DNA from 2 places in the Mesorhizobium sp. M5C.F.Ca.ET.164.01.1.1 genome. Region 2 is predicted to be linked to the other one. Evidence: riboswitches for the same ligand, from Rfam matches in the RefSeq annotation. Region 2 holds a riboswitch; the other holds the start of a gene.
What was found. Region 2 has a riboswitch for cobalamin ahead of EN807_RS02290 (aromatic ring-hydroxylating dioxygenase subunit alpha). Riboswitches for the same ligand answer to the same signal wherever they lie in the genome.
Positions count from the first base shown of each region.

Region 1: another riboswitch for cobalamin. It lies ahead of EN807_RS22995 (CbtB domain-containing protein); the one in region 2 lies ahead of EN807_RS02290 (aromatic ring-hydroxylating dioxygenase subunit alpha).

Region 1 covers NZ_SRTG01000004.1:59,974-67,302, forward strand. Annotated here, with positions in the region: gene EN807_RS22975 (isoprenylcysteine carboxylmethyltransferase family protein) at 1-480, opposite strand, end outside; gene EN807_RS22980 (DUF1624 domain-containing protein) at 477-1,469, opposite strand; gene EN807_RS22985 (SRPBCC family protein) at 1,560-1,925, opposite strand; gene EN807_RS22990 (gamma-glutamylcyclotransferase) at 1,978-2,670, shown strand; cobalamin riboswitch at 2,737-2,932, shown strand; gene EN807_RS22995 (CbtB domain-containing protein) at 2,969-3,148, shown strand; gene EN807_RS23000 (CbtA family protein) at 3,164-3,940, shown strand; gene cobU (bifunctional adenosylcobinamide kinase/adenosylcobinamide-phosphate guanylyltransferase) at 3,933-4,454, shown strand; gene cobO (cob(I)yrinic acid a,c-diamide adenosyltransferase) at 4,456-5,073, shown strand; gene cbiB (adenosylcobinamide-phosphate synthase CbiB) at 5,224-6,192, opposite strand; gene cobD (threonine-phosphate decarboxylase CobD) at 6,191-7,213, shown strand; gene EN807_RS23025 (tyrosine phosphatase family protein) at 7,244-7,329, shown strand, end outside.
Region 2 covers NZ_SRTG01000001.1:492,156-499,484, reverse strand. Annotated here, with positions in the region: gene EN807_RS02300 (FAD-binding oxidoreductase) at 1-713, shown strand, start outside; gene EN807_RS02295 (hybrid-cluster NAD(P)-dependent oxidoreductase) at 831-1,961, opposite strand; gene EN807_RS02290 (aromatic ring-hydroxylating dioxygenase subunit alpha) at 1,985-3,232, opposite strand; cobalamin riboswitch at 3,445-3,648, opposite strand; gene EN807_RS02285 (DUF680 domain-containing protein) at 4,173-4,376, shown strand; gene EN807_RS02280 (DUF680 domain-containing protein) at 4,465-4,686, shown strand; gene EN807_RS02275 (DUF680 domain-containing protein) at 4,759-4,977, shown strand; gene ugpC (sn-glycerol-3-phosphate ABC transporter ATP-binding protein UgpC) at 5,073-6,185, opposite strand; gene EN807_RS02265 (alpha-glucosidase) at 6,210-7,329, opposite strand, start outside.

The DNA.
Region 1 (7,329 bases), on a different contig from region 2:
CCGCACCTTTTTCGCGTAATCCCGGTATTTCTTGCCGAATTTCGTCGTCAGAACTTTTTCCTCGCCCTCAATCGCCATTTTCTGCGTTGCGAAGGCGGCGATGATCGCCAGCGGCAGGAACCATACGATCCCCGAGACAAGGGCCACGCCGATCAGCAGCAGCGTGTTGGCCAGATATATCGGGTTGCGGCTGACAGCAAAGGGACCTGATGTCACCAGATGGTCCGGCACGGCGTTTGGGTGGAGCGTAGTCTTTGCCCGGATCATGGTGCGGATCGCCGTGAACCAGAGTGCGACGACGCCGAACAATGCCACCCAGCCGGCCGCGAACAGGATGTCGCCGAGCAGGCCGCCGATCCATGGCAGCGGGTAGAGCAAGCCAAGCGCGATGCTGACGGCGATGGCCGCGACATAGATCAGCGGCGGCCACGGTATAAACCCCGGTTTTGGTTGCCCCGGTTTCTGTTGATGGTCGGTCATTGTGTTCCTCCCTCCATCAAAGTGCTGTCGGCTTTGGCAGTGCAGGCGCCGGCGAGCTCATCGAGATGTGCCTTCCAATCCGCAGCCCGGTCGTTGCGGTAGAGCCGATCAAGCGTGGCCTCGCCCTCGAGTGTATCGAGCATGCACACACAATAGCTGGAGCAGAACTCCGTGTCGCGCGATTGCTCGCACGATGTCTGACATTCTTTCAGGAAGGTGACCTGCCTGGTCTCGGCCGGTGCCGGCACCACTTGCGAAAGCAGCCAGACCGAGCCGATCAGCACCGGCTGGTGGATCAGATAGAAGGCGAGGCTGTGCCGGCCGATAAAGACCAGCGGATTTGTCCAGCGGCCGGGCGTCAGGCCCGCCAGCCGGCTCAGCATGCCGGAAGCGAAGGCGAGTTTTGCCGCCGCGATGCCCACAAGCACGGCGCCGAACCATGGAAACAGCGGGACATAATCGTTGGAGCGAGGATTGGTTGCCGACAGGCCGACCCACCAAAGGGCCGGATGGTCGAAGATCTCGGACCTGAGGTAGAACGGCGCGGTGATGACGAAAGCCGCGACAACAAGCGTCAGCAGCGCCGGCAGCCGCAGAAACGCCAGGCCGAGCAGGCTGGCGAGCGCGATCTCGTGCAGGATACCGAAGAAGATGAAACTGTCCGGCGTGGCAAGCCTCGTGGCAGCCGATATGGCGAGCGCCGCACCAGCGACCATGGCGAAGCGTTTCCAGAAACCGTTCCAGCGGATCTGTTTGCCATGGGCGAGGAACAGACTGACGCCGACCAGGAACAGGAAGGTCGAAGCGATGCAGCGCGCGTAGAATTTCCACCAGCCGAAGGCGGTCAGGCCGGGATCGGTGTAGCCGAAGAATTCGAGATCCCAGGTGAAATGGTAACTCGCCATGGCAAGCAAAGCGACCCCGCGGGCAACGTCGATGGCGATGATGCGCTTGGATCGGTCCTGAACGGTCGGCGTAGGGATGCTCATGGTCTCGCAATCTGATTCAGCACTGCAAGACGACTATCATGGTTGCCCCCGACAAAAGAAGGCGGGCCAACCCACTTCGATGTTCAGGGCTTAGGCTGAGGCGTTTCGTGCCGTTCGCGCACCCAGTTGTGGAAGCGATGCAATTTCATATTCCTCGGGCATCAGCACGCCGGCCTTGTGGCGCATCGAGCGCAGGCCTTTCTGGTTGATCTCGCAGATATCAGCGTCTTCCTCCAGCACCTGCCTGCCGAAGGCGACGATGTTGTCGATATCAGCCGTTGGATCGGCGAGCGCTTCGGGCGAAAAAAGCCATTCGGCGGTCAGTTCGGTTTGCTCCGAGCGAGCGGCACCAGCCGCACGGTCCTGACATAGTCGACATGGCCGACGATGAAGGCTGGCTCCTGAGATGCTCCAGCCGACATCCCGGCTATTCGTTGTCAATTGGGGCGACAGCATTGCCGGATTCGGTCGTGATGCCTAATCATGCCGGAAGCGAAGGGATTGTGACATGACCGCACGACAGATGTCGCTAACAGCCGAACTGGTGGCGCGCTGTTGGCGCGAGATCGAGGATGCCGGTCCCAATCCGGACGCGGCGCATCTGGATGACCGCGACTATGACGCAATGCTCGACGAATTCCAGGCTGAACTCCCAGCCTCCGAACCGCTGTGGTTGTTCGGCTATGGCTCACTGATTTGGAAGCCGGAAATCGACCACGTCGAGGAACGTGTCGCCGTAGCGCGCGGCTGGCACAGGTCTTTTTGCATGAACATGACGCGCTGGCGCGGCACCAAGCAGAGCCCGGGGCTGATGATGGCGCTGGACCGTGGCGGACAGTGCAAGGGTGTCGCCTTTCGGCTGAGCGATGGCGATCGCCGCGCGCAGCTCGACAAGCTTTTTCGGCGTGAGGTGACGCTGAAGCCGACGAGCTATCGTCCGCGCCTGCTCTCGCTGGCAAGCGACAGCGGGCCGTTCAAGGCGCTGGCCTTCGTCATCAACCGCAAGGGGACGACCTATGCCGGACCGCTCGGGGAAGACGAGGTGGCCGAAAAGCTCTCCACATCCTGCGGGCACTGGGGATCAGGCGCCGACTACCTATACAACACGGTGAAAAACCTGGAAGAGCGCGGCATTCACGACCGCCATCTGTGGCGGCTGCAACAGCTGGTTGCCGAGCGGATCACTGCCTCGAAGCCTTGAGACCGCGTGGCGCATTCGCGCTGGTAGCTGGCGGAATTTGGTTTGCCGGGCGCGACGATTCTGCCTATAGTCGCAGCCGTCGTCGGTTCCGTTAGGGACCAAGAGGGAATGCGGTGAGGGTGAATTTCTGCCCAATGCCGTGGCTGCCCCCGCAACTGTGTGCGGTAGTCCGCTCCATATGCCACTGAAGAGTTTCTTCGGGAAGGTGGGGAAGGGCGTTGATCCGCGAGCCAGGAGACCTGCCGGCGACAGGAAAACTGACTTCTATGCCCTCGGGTGGAGGGCGAAAGGACAAGACATGAACACCGCTTCCATCTCGCTCGGCGCTTCCGTCTCCTCGCAGTCGCGCTTCGTGCAGCTGGCGCTTGCTGCATTTCTCGGCATTTTCGTCATGGGCTTTGTCGGCTTCTCGCAAATCGATGCGGTCCACAATGCCGCCCACGACTATCGCCATTCGATGGCGTTTCCCTGCCACTGACGAGGGGCTGACATCATGACACTGTTTCGCAACGTCGTGTTCATCGCGGCGATCGCAGGGCTTGTGGCTGGCGTCGTTCTCGCCTGCATGCAGGCCTATGCCACCGTGCCGCTCATTCTGAAAGCGGAAGTCTACGAACAGGCCGGCGGTGGTCACACGCATGACCATGCCGCGGCGCCGGCTGCGAACGCCGGGGATAGCAATGCCATGACCAGCGCGGCGCCAGCGCCGGCCGAAGCTGCCGCCCCGGAAGAGGAGGGCTGGACGCCGGCCGACGGCTTCGAGCGCTTCGCCTTCAATGTCGTTGCCAATGTGGTCACCGGCATCGGCTTTGCGCTGATCCTGGTCGCCGCTTCGGAGTTCGCCGGCGGCATCGGCAATTGGCGTCAGGGCCTGTTCTGGGGCCTTGCCGGCTTTGCCGTATTCACGCTGGCTCCGAACCTTGGCCTGCCGCCCGAATTGCCGGCGATACCGGCGGCCGATCTCACCCAGCGCCAGATCTGGTGGACGGCGACCGTGATGGCGACCGCGGCCGGTCTCGGCCTGTTTGCCTTCCGCAAGTCGTTGCCACTTGCGCTGATTGCCGTAGCGTTGATAGTGGCGCCGCATATCGTCGGCGCGCCGCAGCCCAACAGTTTCGAATCGCCGATCCCGGAAGGCCTGCATCACCAGTTCGTGGTGGCGGTGACGCTGACCAATCTGGTGTTCTGGCTGGTGCTCGGCGCCATCGTCGGCGTGGTGCGTGGCCGCTTGACCGGCACCGCGACCGGCCTGCGCGACAGCTTTGCCTGATCGCGTTGTCGGGACGCTGACCCTGGTCACCGGCGGTGCACGCTCCGGCAAGAGCGCGCATGCCGAAAAATTGGCGACGGCCTGCCCGCCGCCGTGGGCCTATATCGCCACGGCGCAAGCCTATGACGACGAGATGCGCGAGCGTATTGCGCTGCATCGGTCGCGGCGCGGCGAGGGCTGGACGACCATCGACGCGCCGCTCGATCTCATCGGCGCGATCGAGGCGCTGCCTGACGGCCGGCCCGTCCTGATCGACTGCCTGACTTTGTGGCTGACCAACCATATGCTGGCCGAACATGACGTTGAGGCCGAATGCCGAGGGCTGGCGGATGTGCTGTCACGACCGCGCGGGCCGTGGTTCGTGGTTTCCAACGAGGTTGGCCAGGGCATCGTGCCGGACAATGCGTTGGCTCGCCGGTTTCGCGATGCCGCCGGCCGGCTCAACCAGCAAGTCGCAGCAGTGTCCGATACGGTGCTGCTGATGGTGGCGGGGCTGCCGCTCAAGGTGAAGTGACATGGCTGATACTATCGATCCCAATGACGAGGAGCGCCATCGCGCCAAGATGGGCAAGCGCAAAGCGGTGCAGGACGCCGAGGTCGCGGCAAAGACGGTCGAGAAGGGGCTGCTGATCGTCAACACCGGGCCCGGCAAGGGCAAGACCACTGCCGCCTTTGGGCTGGCGCTGAGGATGCTCGGCTACGGCAGGCGCGTCGGCGTCGTCCAGTTCATCAAGGGCAAATGGCACACCGGCGAGAAGGACGCCTTTGCCGCCTTCGGCGACCGGGTCGTCTGGCACACGATGGGCGAGGGTTTCACCTGGGAGACACAGGATCTGAAGCGCGATATCGCCGCCGCCGAGGCGGCCTGGGCCAAGGCGCTCGAGCTGATGGCCGATCCATCGATCAGCCTTCTGGTGCTCGACGAGCTGAACATCGCGCTGCGCTACGATTATCTCGATCTCGACAAGGTGGTGGCGGCGCTGAAAGGGCGCCGCGAAAACCTGCATGTCGTCGTCACCGGCCGCAACGCCAAGCCGGCGCTGGTCGAGGCGGCCGATCTCGTCACCGAGATGGGCGTGACCAAGCACCACTTTTCCGCCGGCGTGAAGGCACAGCAAGGCATAGAATTCTGACCCGCGCTTGAGGCTTCAAGTTGCTTTGTGACGGCAATTATGCTATGGATTTATGCATGGTGCTGATTTGCGCCCGCGACCCGCCGCCGAGGCGGTTTTTTATTTTAGCCGATCTTGGCCGGCCGCGTTGCGGATCTGCATTGAACGTCGTCAGGCGGCGATGACGATGACCGACAGCAAGCCGAACAGCGCGATCAGCAAAAAGTCGGCGACCCGATAGAGTTTCAGCGCCCGCCTGATGTCGGCGCTCTCGGCATCGCGGTGGCCGCCTTCGCCCATGAACGCATCATCGACCATGACGCCGTCATAGGAACGCGGGCCGGCGAGCGCCAGGCCGAGAGCGCCGGCCATCGCCGCCTCCGGCCAGCCGGCATTGGGCGAGCGGTGCTTTGTCGCGTCGCGCCGCACGGTGCGCCAGGCGTTGCCGGCATCGGCGCCTTTGACGAAGAAAGAGGCACCCACGATGAGCAGCGCGGTCAGCCGCGACGCCGGCAGGTTGATCAGATCGTCGAAGCGCGCTGCCGCCCTGCCGAAGGCCTCGTGGCGCGGAGTGCGGTGGCCGATCATCGAATCGGCCGTGTTGGCGGCCTTGTAGGCGAAGCCGCCGGCCAGCCCGCCGACGCCGATCCAGAAGACGGGCGCGACGACGCCGTCGGAAAAATTCTCGGCCAGGCTTTCGATCGCCGCGCGGCAGACGCCGGCTCGGTCGAGCTTTTCCGGATCGCGGCCGACGATCCTTGAGACGGCAGCACGGCCGATGTCGAGTCCACCATTGTCCAGTCCGTCGGCCACCGCCTCGACATGCTCGGCCAGGCTCTTCTGCGACAGCAGCGACGTCGCCAGGATTGCCGTGAGGACCAGTCCGGCGGGAATGCCCGAAAGCATGGTTTCCACCGCGAAGGCGATGGCGGCCGGCACCAGCACGATGATCAGCAGCGCATGAACACCGCGCCGCCGACGCAGGGCGTCGGAATCAGTATCGCGGTTGAGCCTGCGGTCGAGAAAGGATATCAGCCTGCCGAACCAGGTGACGGGATGGCCGATGGCGCCGAACAGCCAGGCCGGGTAACCCACGGCTAGTTCAACAACCAGTGACAGGAAAGCGGTCAGGATCGACATGAAGTCTCTTGATAGAGCGGCGACAGTGGTGGATCACGGCGGAAGCCTTGGCCGGGCGAGGGCGCTTTTTCCGCATGCGCCGCAGCCCTTCGTCGACCTCTCGACCGGTATCAATCCGCACTCCTATCCGTTTTTCAATCTGCCCGCCACCGCCCTGTCCAGATTGCCGGAAGCAGCGCGGGTCCGCGAGTTGGCAGAAGTCGCGGCAAGCGTTTATGACGCGCCATCGGCAGCGAATGTGGTAGCGACGCCGGGCACGCAGATCCTGTTGCCGCGCGTCGCCTCGCTGGCGAGCCCCGGCAAGGCGCTGGTGCTCGGGCCGACCTATGCTGAACATCAGCGGGCAGCGGCAATCGCCGGCCATGCTGTGACGGAGGTCGATGATTTCGAGGTCCTGGCAGGAGCCGATCTCGCCATCATCGTCAACCCCAACAATCCGGACGGGCGCATCATCGAACGCAAGAAGCTGCTCGATCTTGCCGGAAAATTGCGCGCCAAAGGCGGGTTGCTGGTCGTCGATGAGGCGTTCATGGATGTCGGCCCGCGCGCGGAAAGCCTGGCCGGCGATGTCGAGCAAGGCGGCATTGTCGTGCTGCGTTCCTTCGGCAAGTTCTTTGGCCTTGCCGGCCTGCGACTCGGCTTTGCATTAGCCGACGCGCTGACCGTCGAAAGGCTTGAGGCGCAATTCGGGCCGTGGGCGGTTGCCGGTCCGGCGCTCGAATATGGGATCCGCGCGCTTGCCGACAGCGGCTGGCAGGCCGAGATGCGGAGCCGTCTGGCCGAGGATGCCGCGCGGCTCGATGCGCTGTTCGGCTGCTTCGGTGTCCCAGTCGCCAGCGGTACCACGCTGTTTCGCTATATCAGGCTGAGGGACGCCGCCGGACTGTTTTCGGCGCTTGGCGAGCGCGGCATCCTGCTTCGGCATTTTTTCGGCCAGCCGCATGTGCTGCGCGCCGGGCTGCCGGGTGGCGGCGAGGAATGGCAGCGGCTCGAATCGGCTCTTGCCGACTGGGCGCAATAGCGCGACGATTACGGCAAGGAGTACCAAGCAATGATCCATGTCTGTTCGCTGTCAAAGGTCGAGGAAACGGTCGCGAGAACCGGCGCCGAGCGGCTGCTTTCCCTGCTGGCTGCCGG
Region 2 (7,329 bases):
AGACCGTCACCATCCGACGCATCGAAAAGCGCACGCCGCGCGTCACCAGCTTTTTCCTCGAGCCGTCGCGGCCCTTCGCCTATCGTGCCGGGCAGCATGTCGATGTCAGGCTGACGGCGCCGGACGGCTATCAGGCGGGTCGCTCCTACTCGATCGCCTCGGCACCGGAAGCCGGCGAGACGATCGAACTGGCGATCGAAAGGCTCGATGATGGCGAGGTCTCGCCGTTCTTCCACGATATCGCGGCTGTTGGCGACGAGGTCGAATTGCGCGGACCGCTCGGCGGCCACTTCGTCTGGTCCGACGGCGACGGCGGCCCGCTTCTGCTGGTCGGCGGCGGGTCCGGCGTGGTTCCGCTTATGGCGATGATCCGCCATCGCGCGGCGCGCAGATCGGCGGTGCCCGTGGCACTGGTGTTTTCCGCACGGGTCTGGGGCGAGGTGATCTTTCGCGACGAACTGATCGACTTCCACGATCGTCGGGACGGCTTCGATCTGGTGCTGACGCTGACCCGCGAGGCCGCCCGGCGCCCGGCGGACTATTCGCGGCGGGTCGATGCCGCGATGATAGAGCAATCGATGGTGCGGCTCTCCGCGCCGCCAAGATTCGCTTTTGTCTGCGGCTCGAATGCTTTCGTGTCGGCCGCCGCTCAGGCGCTGATCGATGCCGGCGTTCCGGCAGGCCTCATCCGCACCGAGCGCTATGGGGTTTAATGCATGTCGCGCAAAAGTGTGCAGCGGTTTTGCGATAACGACATGCATAGAAAACGACAACGTAAAGCGCGTCGCATAAGGCCGGCCAAACGCGACGCGCTTTAGCCGCCTCGCCGGTCAGGCGTCGATTTCGAGCGCCGTCAGTGGCTTCGTACAGCAGGCAAGGATGAAGCCATCATCGATCTCGTGATCGAGGATGCCGCCATTGTGGCTCATCTCGACTGTGCCCGAGACCTTTTTCACCTTGCAGGTTCCACACAGGCCGAACTCGCAAGCCGCTGGGATGCGCACGCCCGAAGCGCGCGCCGTCTGCAGCACGGTCTGGCCGGCAACGCAGTCGGCATCGACATCCGAAAGCGAGAAGCGGATCGGCGTTGCGGCCTCGGCAGGTGCCTCGACCCCGCCCTCTGCCGGCCCACCCTCTGCCGGCCCACCCTTTGCCAGTGATGTGAACGGGGCCAGTTTTTCCTCCACCACTGGGGCCGCAAAGCTCTCCTGATGATAGTTGGCCAGGTCGAATCCGGCCGCCTCAAGCATCTGCTGCACGGCGCGCATGAACGGGTCGGGACCACAGCAGAAAATTTCGCGCTCGCGAAAATCGGGCGCCAGCAGCGGCAGCCGTATCGCGTCGATCCGGCCCATATGGCCGAACCAGCCCTCGCGGCTGGAGCGCTCCTCGATCATGAAGCCAAGCGTTAGGCCCGGCATGCGGCTGCCGAGCAGTTCGAGCTCCTTGCGGAAGATGATCTCCTCGGGCTTTCGTGCGCAGTTGACGAAGCCGACATCTGTCCATGGCGCGCAGTCGTTCAGCCAGCGAAGCATTGACATCATCGGTGTCACGCCGGAGCCGGCCGAAATGAACAGATACTTGGCCGCGGGGTGGCTGTGCAGCGAAAAGTCGCCGGTCGGCCCATAGGCTTTCACGTGAACGCCGGGTTTCAGATTGTCGAACATCCAGCGTGTGCCGAGGCTGCCGGCCTGCGCTTTCACCGTCACCGCGATCGAGAACGGCCGCGACGGCGAGGACGACAGCGTATAGGTCCGCATCAGCGGGCCCTCAGTGGTCGGCAGTTCAAGCGTCACGAACTGCCCCGGTCTGTAGCGGAACCAGGTCTGGTTGTCGGAGCGGAAGGTGAAGGTCTTCACGTCAGGCGCCTCGTCGCTGACGCCGATCACTTCCAGCACCTGAAGCCTGTCGTTCCAGGGCGCCATTTCGTCGAGATGGCGGTAGAGCCCGAGATCCGTCATCGCATTCATACCCTTGACCTTTCTCAGGCGACGCTGCGCAACGCCGGCCGGCCGTCCTCGGCAAGGCGCGGCCCGATGAAGGAGGCGTACCATTCGACGAACTGGATGACGCCGCCCTCATGCAGTTCAGAATAGGGGCCGGGCTCATAGGCCGGCGACAGGATGCCGAAGGCGTTTTCCTCGACGATGCGGCGGTCCTGATCGTTGGTCTCGGTCCAGACATGGGTGAGTTCGGCGAGATCGTAATCGACGCCTTCGACCGCGTCCTTGTGGACGAGCCATTTGGTGGTGACGGCCGTTTCCGTGGCGCTGATCGGCAGCACGCGGAAGGTGACGGCATGGTCGCCGAGGATGTGGTTCCAGGTCGTCGGATAGTGATAGAGCAGCAGCGAGCCGATGCGCTCGGTCGAAACGCTGTCGGAAAGGTTCTTCTTCACCGCGCGTCTTCCCGTCATCGTGTAGCTGACGGCATCGCGCAGCAGCGGCGCGCGGGTGGCGCGATACTGCCCGGCCGGATCGATGCGGAACTTGCTTGGCAAGCCCGCCGCCTCGCATCTCGCCCAGTGCGCGAGCATCTCCGGATCGCTATCGGCGCCCTGCACGCCAGTCACGGTCGGCGCTTCCGGGAATGTCTTGCACAGTTCCGGATGGTTGCCGGCGCAATGGTAGCACTCGCGGTTGTTTTCCCAGACGAGCTTCCAGTTGCCCTTCTCGACGATGGTCGATTCGAAGGCGATTTTTGCCTCCCGCAGCCGGTGCGGCAGGAGGTAAGGCTCGATCATGGCGCGCATCGGCGCGAAATCGGCGGGCTCCTTGGCCAGGCAGATGAAGATGTAGCCGCCAACGCTTTCGCAAGCCACCGGCTTCAGGCTGAACTGACTCTTGTCGAAGCCGTCCGCCATCTGCCTTGCGAACAAAAGCCGGCCATCCAGCTCGTAGGTCCACTGGTGATAGGGGCAGACGAGCTTCGCCGCCGTGCCTTTGTCAGCGTTGCAGACGCGGCTGCCGCGATGCCGACAGGAATTGTGGAAGGCATTGATCCTGCCTTGCTGGTCGCGGACCAGCACGACCGGATAGTCGCCGATCTGGGCAGTGATGTAGCTGCCCGGCTTCGGCAACTCGCAATCGTGGCCGATGAACAGCCAGTCGCGATACCAGATCAGCTCCATGTCGAGCTTGAAGAAATCGGCATCGGTATAGAAGGGCTGCTCGAGCGAATAGCCTTCCCTGCGGCCGTGCAGGAGCCTCAGCATATCGTTGCGCGCATCCATGTCCTGTCCTCATAGCCGTCGCATCGGCCCGAAATCGGAATCGATTCGGAAAGCACGATGCGCAATTCATAGCGTTGGAGCGTACTTTGTGCGTCCAAATGGACGCACGTCGCTCCAAAGACTGAACTGGTGGTGATGGAGGAAGGATCGCTAGCAGGCCGGCGACAGGCCAGACATGCATTATCCACCTCTTGACCGCCCACCGCGATCAGTCGAGTCTAGAAATCTCGGGCTGGTTTCCGGGCTCTGGAGTGTCCTTGCGGGCTCATCGCGACACCTTCCCGGGCTTGTGGCCCAGTGGTCTCCCGTTGCGACTTGAACTCCACCACCGTTGCGGGGGCAGCGCCGGGTTCTGACCGGCTTCCCAATTCTCCGCTTCGTCGTCACCAAGCGGCACCTGAGTTGGCGTGATCTAATCATGAGGGCTGGCTGACTGTCGGCATGAAAGCGACATCGTATCCATGCGGCGCGACACGGCCGGCCATAAACCTGTGGGCCGGGGTTTGAGGGGGATGAAATTGCACCCGGGCTGCGAGCGCTGCCGGTTCTGAAAGCACGCAGGATGTTAACCATTGAGGGCGCCTAATGGTTAACGATTCGACAACAACTCGGCACCGGCTTTTAAGCCGCTTCTAAAATCGAACCGAACGGTTCGTTTCTGTTGACAATGCGTGCATGACGCTGTGAACGCAGGTCCGGCAATCCGTCAAATGGTCGAATGGCGCCTTTGGCATAAGCCTCTGAAAACTAAACGTAAAATAACACTATTAGAAGCATCTGGTACAATTTCAAGATGTAGATTCTTGGTCCACACGGAACAACTTAGTGATTGGAATCCGCCGAAGGGCCTTCCCACATCGGGGGCTGTCCGAACGACGCGAATTCCTCCCAAGACACGCCGCTAGACGGACGGAAAACTAAAGATACTGGAGTACTAAAAATGAAAAAGATTGCTCTTACTGCCGTCGCCGTTCTGGCCATCACCGGCAGCGCCTTTGCTGGCAGCGACCATTATGGGTCCAACGGCGCCAACCAGCCGACCGCTGCGGTCGACAGCTCGTACACGGCTTCCATTCAGAAGCCGGCTCACGCTGAAAAGCCCGTTGTCCAGGGCGCCGATCGCAACCTTTTCGGCAACAATTAACAGCTGATCCCAAACAGCAGCACGGCGTTGTCTTTCATAACGACTGCGGCCGCCGCGCTGAGGGGATACGAATCCAGGAGTACTAGAAATGAAAATGATCATTCTTGCCGCCGCCATTCTGGCCGTCTCCGGCAGCGCTTTTGCCGGCAGCGACAATTTTGGATCGAACGGCGCCAACCAGCCGGCCGCTGCGGTCGACAACAGCTCGTACACGGCTTCGATTCAGAATTCGGCTTCGGCGCAAAAACCGGTTCCGGCTGACGAGAAGCCCGTCCACGGCAGCGACCGTAACCTCTTCGGCAACAACTAATGTCGATCCTAACAGCAGCGGCGGCATTTGCCCGCCGCGCTGGTGGAACACGAAAAATCCAGGAGTACTGAAATGAAGAAGATCGTTCTTGCGACCGCCGCCGTTCTGGCCGTCGTCGGCAGCGCATTTGCCGGTAGCGACAATTATGGATCGAACGGCGCCAACCAACCGGCCGTTGCGGTCGACAGCTCGTACACGGCTTCGATCCAGAATTCGGCCCCGGCGCAGAATCCGGTTCCGGCTGACGAGAAGCCTGTCCACGGCAGCGACCGCAACCTGTTCGGCCGCTAACATTGACCTGAACGCACAAGAGCGGCGGGCTTTGCCCGCCGCTCTTGTTTTTTTGCCTTTTTTTTTGCCTTCGCCAAACTGCCTGTATCCAGCAGTTAGGCCGCCTTTGCTTCCGCCTTGTGGAGCGTGAAGGAATGTCCGTCGGCGTCGAAAATGTGCAGGTCTCCTGCATCGGCATTCAACCGCAGCGCAGCACCCCGCTTGACCTCGACATTGCCGGGCAGCTTGGTCACCAGCGGCAGGTCGGCGCGGCCGATGTCGACATAGACGAGCTGAACCTCGCCGAGCTGCTCGACATAATCCACCGTTCCCTCGAAAAGATAATCCGCGCCGGTGGCGATCATCAGATCCTCCGGCCGCACGCCGAAGCTGACCGAAGCGCCCTTCGCCGACGCCGGCGTGGCGATCGGCACCGTCGCCTTGCGCCCGCCGACATGACTGACGACGGTCGGGTCGCCTGATTTGTCGATTGTCGCCGGCAGGATGTTCATTGCCGGCGAGCCGATGAACTGGGCAACGAACAGATTGCCGGGTTTCTTGTAGAGATCCATCGGCGTGCCGACCTGCTCGATATGGCCCTCCTTGAGCACAACGATGCGGTCCGCCAGCGTCATCGCCTCGACCTGGTCGTGGGTGACGTAGATCATCGTTGTAGCCGGCATCGACTCCTTGAGCTTGGCGATCTCGATGCGGGTGGCGACGCGCAGTGCCGCGTCGAGGTTCGACAGCGGCTCGTCGAACAGGAAAACCTTCGGGTTGCGCACGATGGCGCGGCCGATGGCGACGCGCTGGCGCTGGCCGCCCGACATCGCCTTGGGCAGGCGGTCGAGATATTTTGTCAGCTGCAGGATTTCCGCGGCCTGGCGCACCCGCTTGTCGATCTCTGCCTTGCTCTCCTTGCCGATCTTCATCGAGAACGCCATGTTGTCGTAGACGGTCATGTGCGGATAGAGCGCATAGGACTGGAACACCATGGCGATGCCCCGCTTCGACGGCGGCACGTCGTTGACCACCTCGCCGTCGATCCGGAGCTCCCCGGAGGTGATTTCCTCAAGCCCGGCGATGGACCGCAGCAAGGTCGACTTGCCACAGCCGGAAGGGCCGACGAAGACGATGAACTCGCCCGACTTTATGTCGAGGTCGATGCCGTGGAGAATGTTGAGATTGCCATATGATTTCTTCACTTGCCTTAGCGTGACATCGGCCATGATTCCCTCCAGTGAATTGCAAATTCAGTTGACACGCCCCAACCAGGCGCCGTAGCCGCCGAGGCGGATAGAGCCGACGCCAGTCTGTCCCGAAAACCCGTGCCCCGGCAAGGGTTGCAGCGAGCGTCCGCCGAGATCGATTTCGGCCGGTCGGCTGCCAAGATTGAAGGCGCAGACGATCTGCTCGTTGCCCTCGCGGCGCGTGAAGGCGACCGTATCGCCCTGGCTTTCGATGAAGTCTATTTCGCCCTTGGCCAGCGCCGGATGCGAACGGCGGAAAGCGAGAAAGCGCCGGTAGTGTTCGAGCAGCGAGCTGTCGTCGCCCTGCTGCACATCGACCGCTTGCGATAGGTGCTTGGCGGGCACGGGGAGCCAGGGCTTTACCTTGGAGAAGCCGCCATTGCCGTCGGCGCCATTCCAGACCATCGGCGTGCGGCAGCCGTCGCGGCCCTTGAACTCCGGCCAGAAGCGGATGCCGTAGGGGTCCTGCAGGTCCTCGAATTGCAATTCCGCTTCGCCAAGGCCAAGTTCCTCGCCCTGATAGATGCAGACCGAACCGCGCAGCGACATCAGCAGCGCCGAGATCACCTTGAGATAAGCGGTCTGGTCGGCCTCGCCCGCCGCCCAGCGCGAGGCAGTGCGCATCACGTCATGGTTGGAGAAGGCCCAGCACGACCAGCCGTCGCTCGCAACCTTGCCGAAGGCTTCCAGCACCGAACGCACCTTTGCCGCGCTGATCTTTTCGGGCGCCAGGAAGTCGAACGAATAGCACATGTGCACGCGCTTGCTGCCGGCGGTATAGGCCGCCACCACCTCGAGCCCGCGCTGCGAATCGCCGACTTCGCCGACCGCCGCCGTCGCCGGATATTCGTCGAGCAGCGCGCGGAAGCGTTCTAGGAAGCCGAGATTTTCGGGGCGGCTCTTGTCGTAGAGATGGTCCTGGTAGTTGTAAGGGTTGACGGAAGGAGCGGTCTGGTCGTTGCGCTCTTCGGGCGGCAGCGGCGGATTGTCCTCCAGGCCCTGGCTGTGGAAGTAGAAGTTGATGGTATCGAGGCGGAAGCCGTCGACGCCGCGCTCCAGCCAGAAGCGGGTGACATCGAGCAGCGCATCCTGGACCGCGCGGCTGTGGAAGTTGAGATCGGGC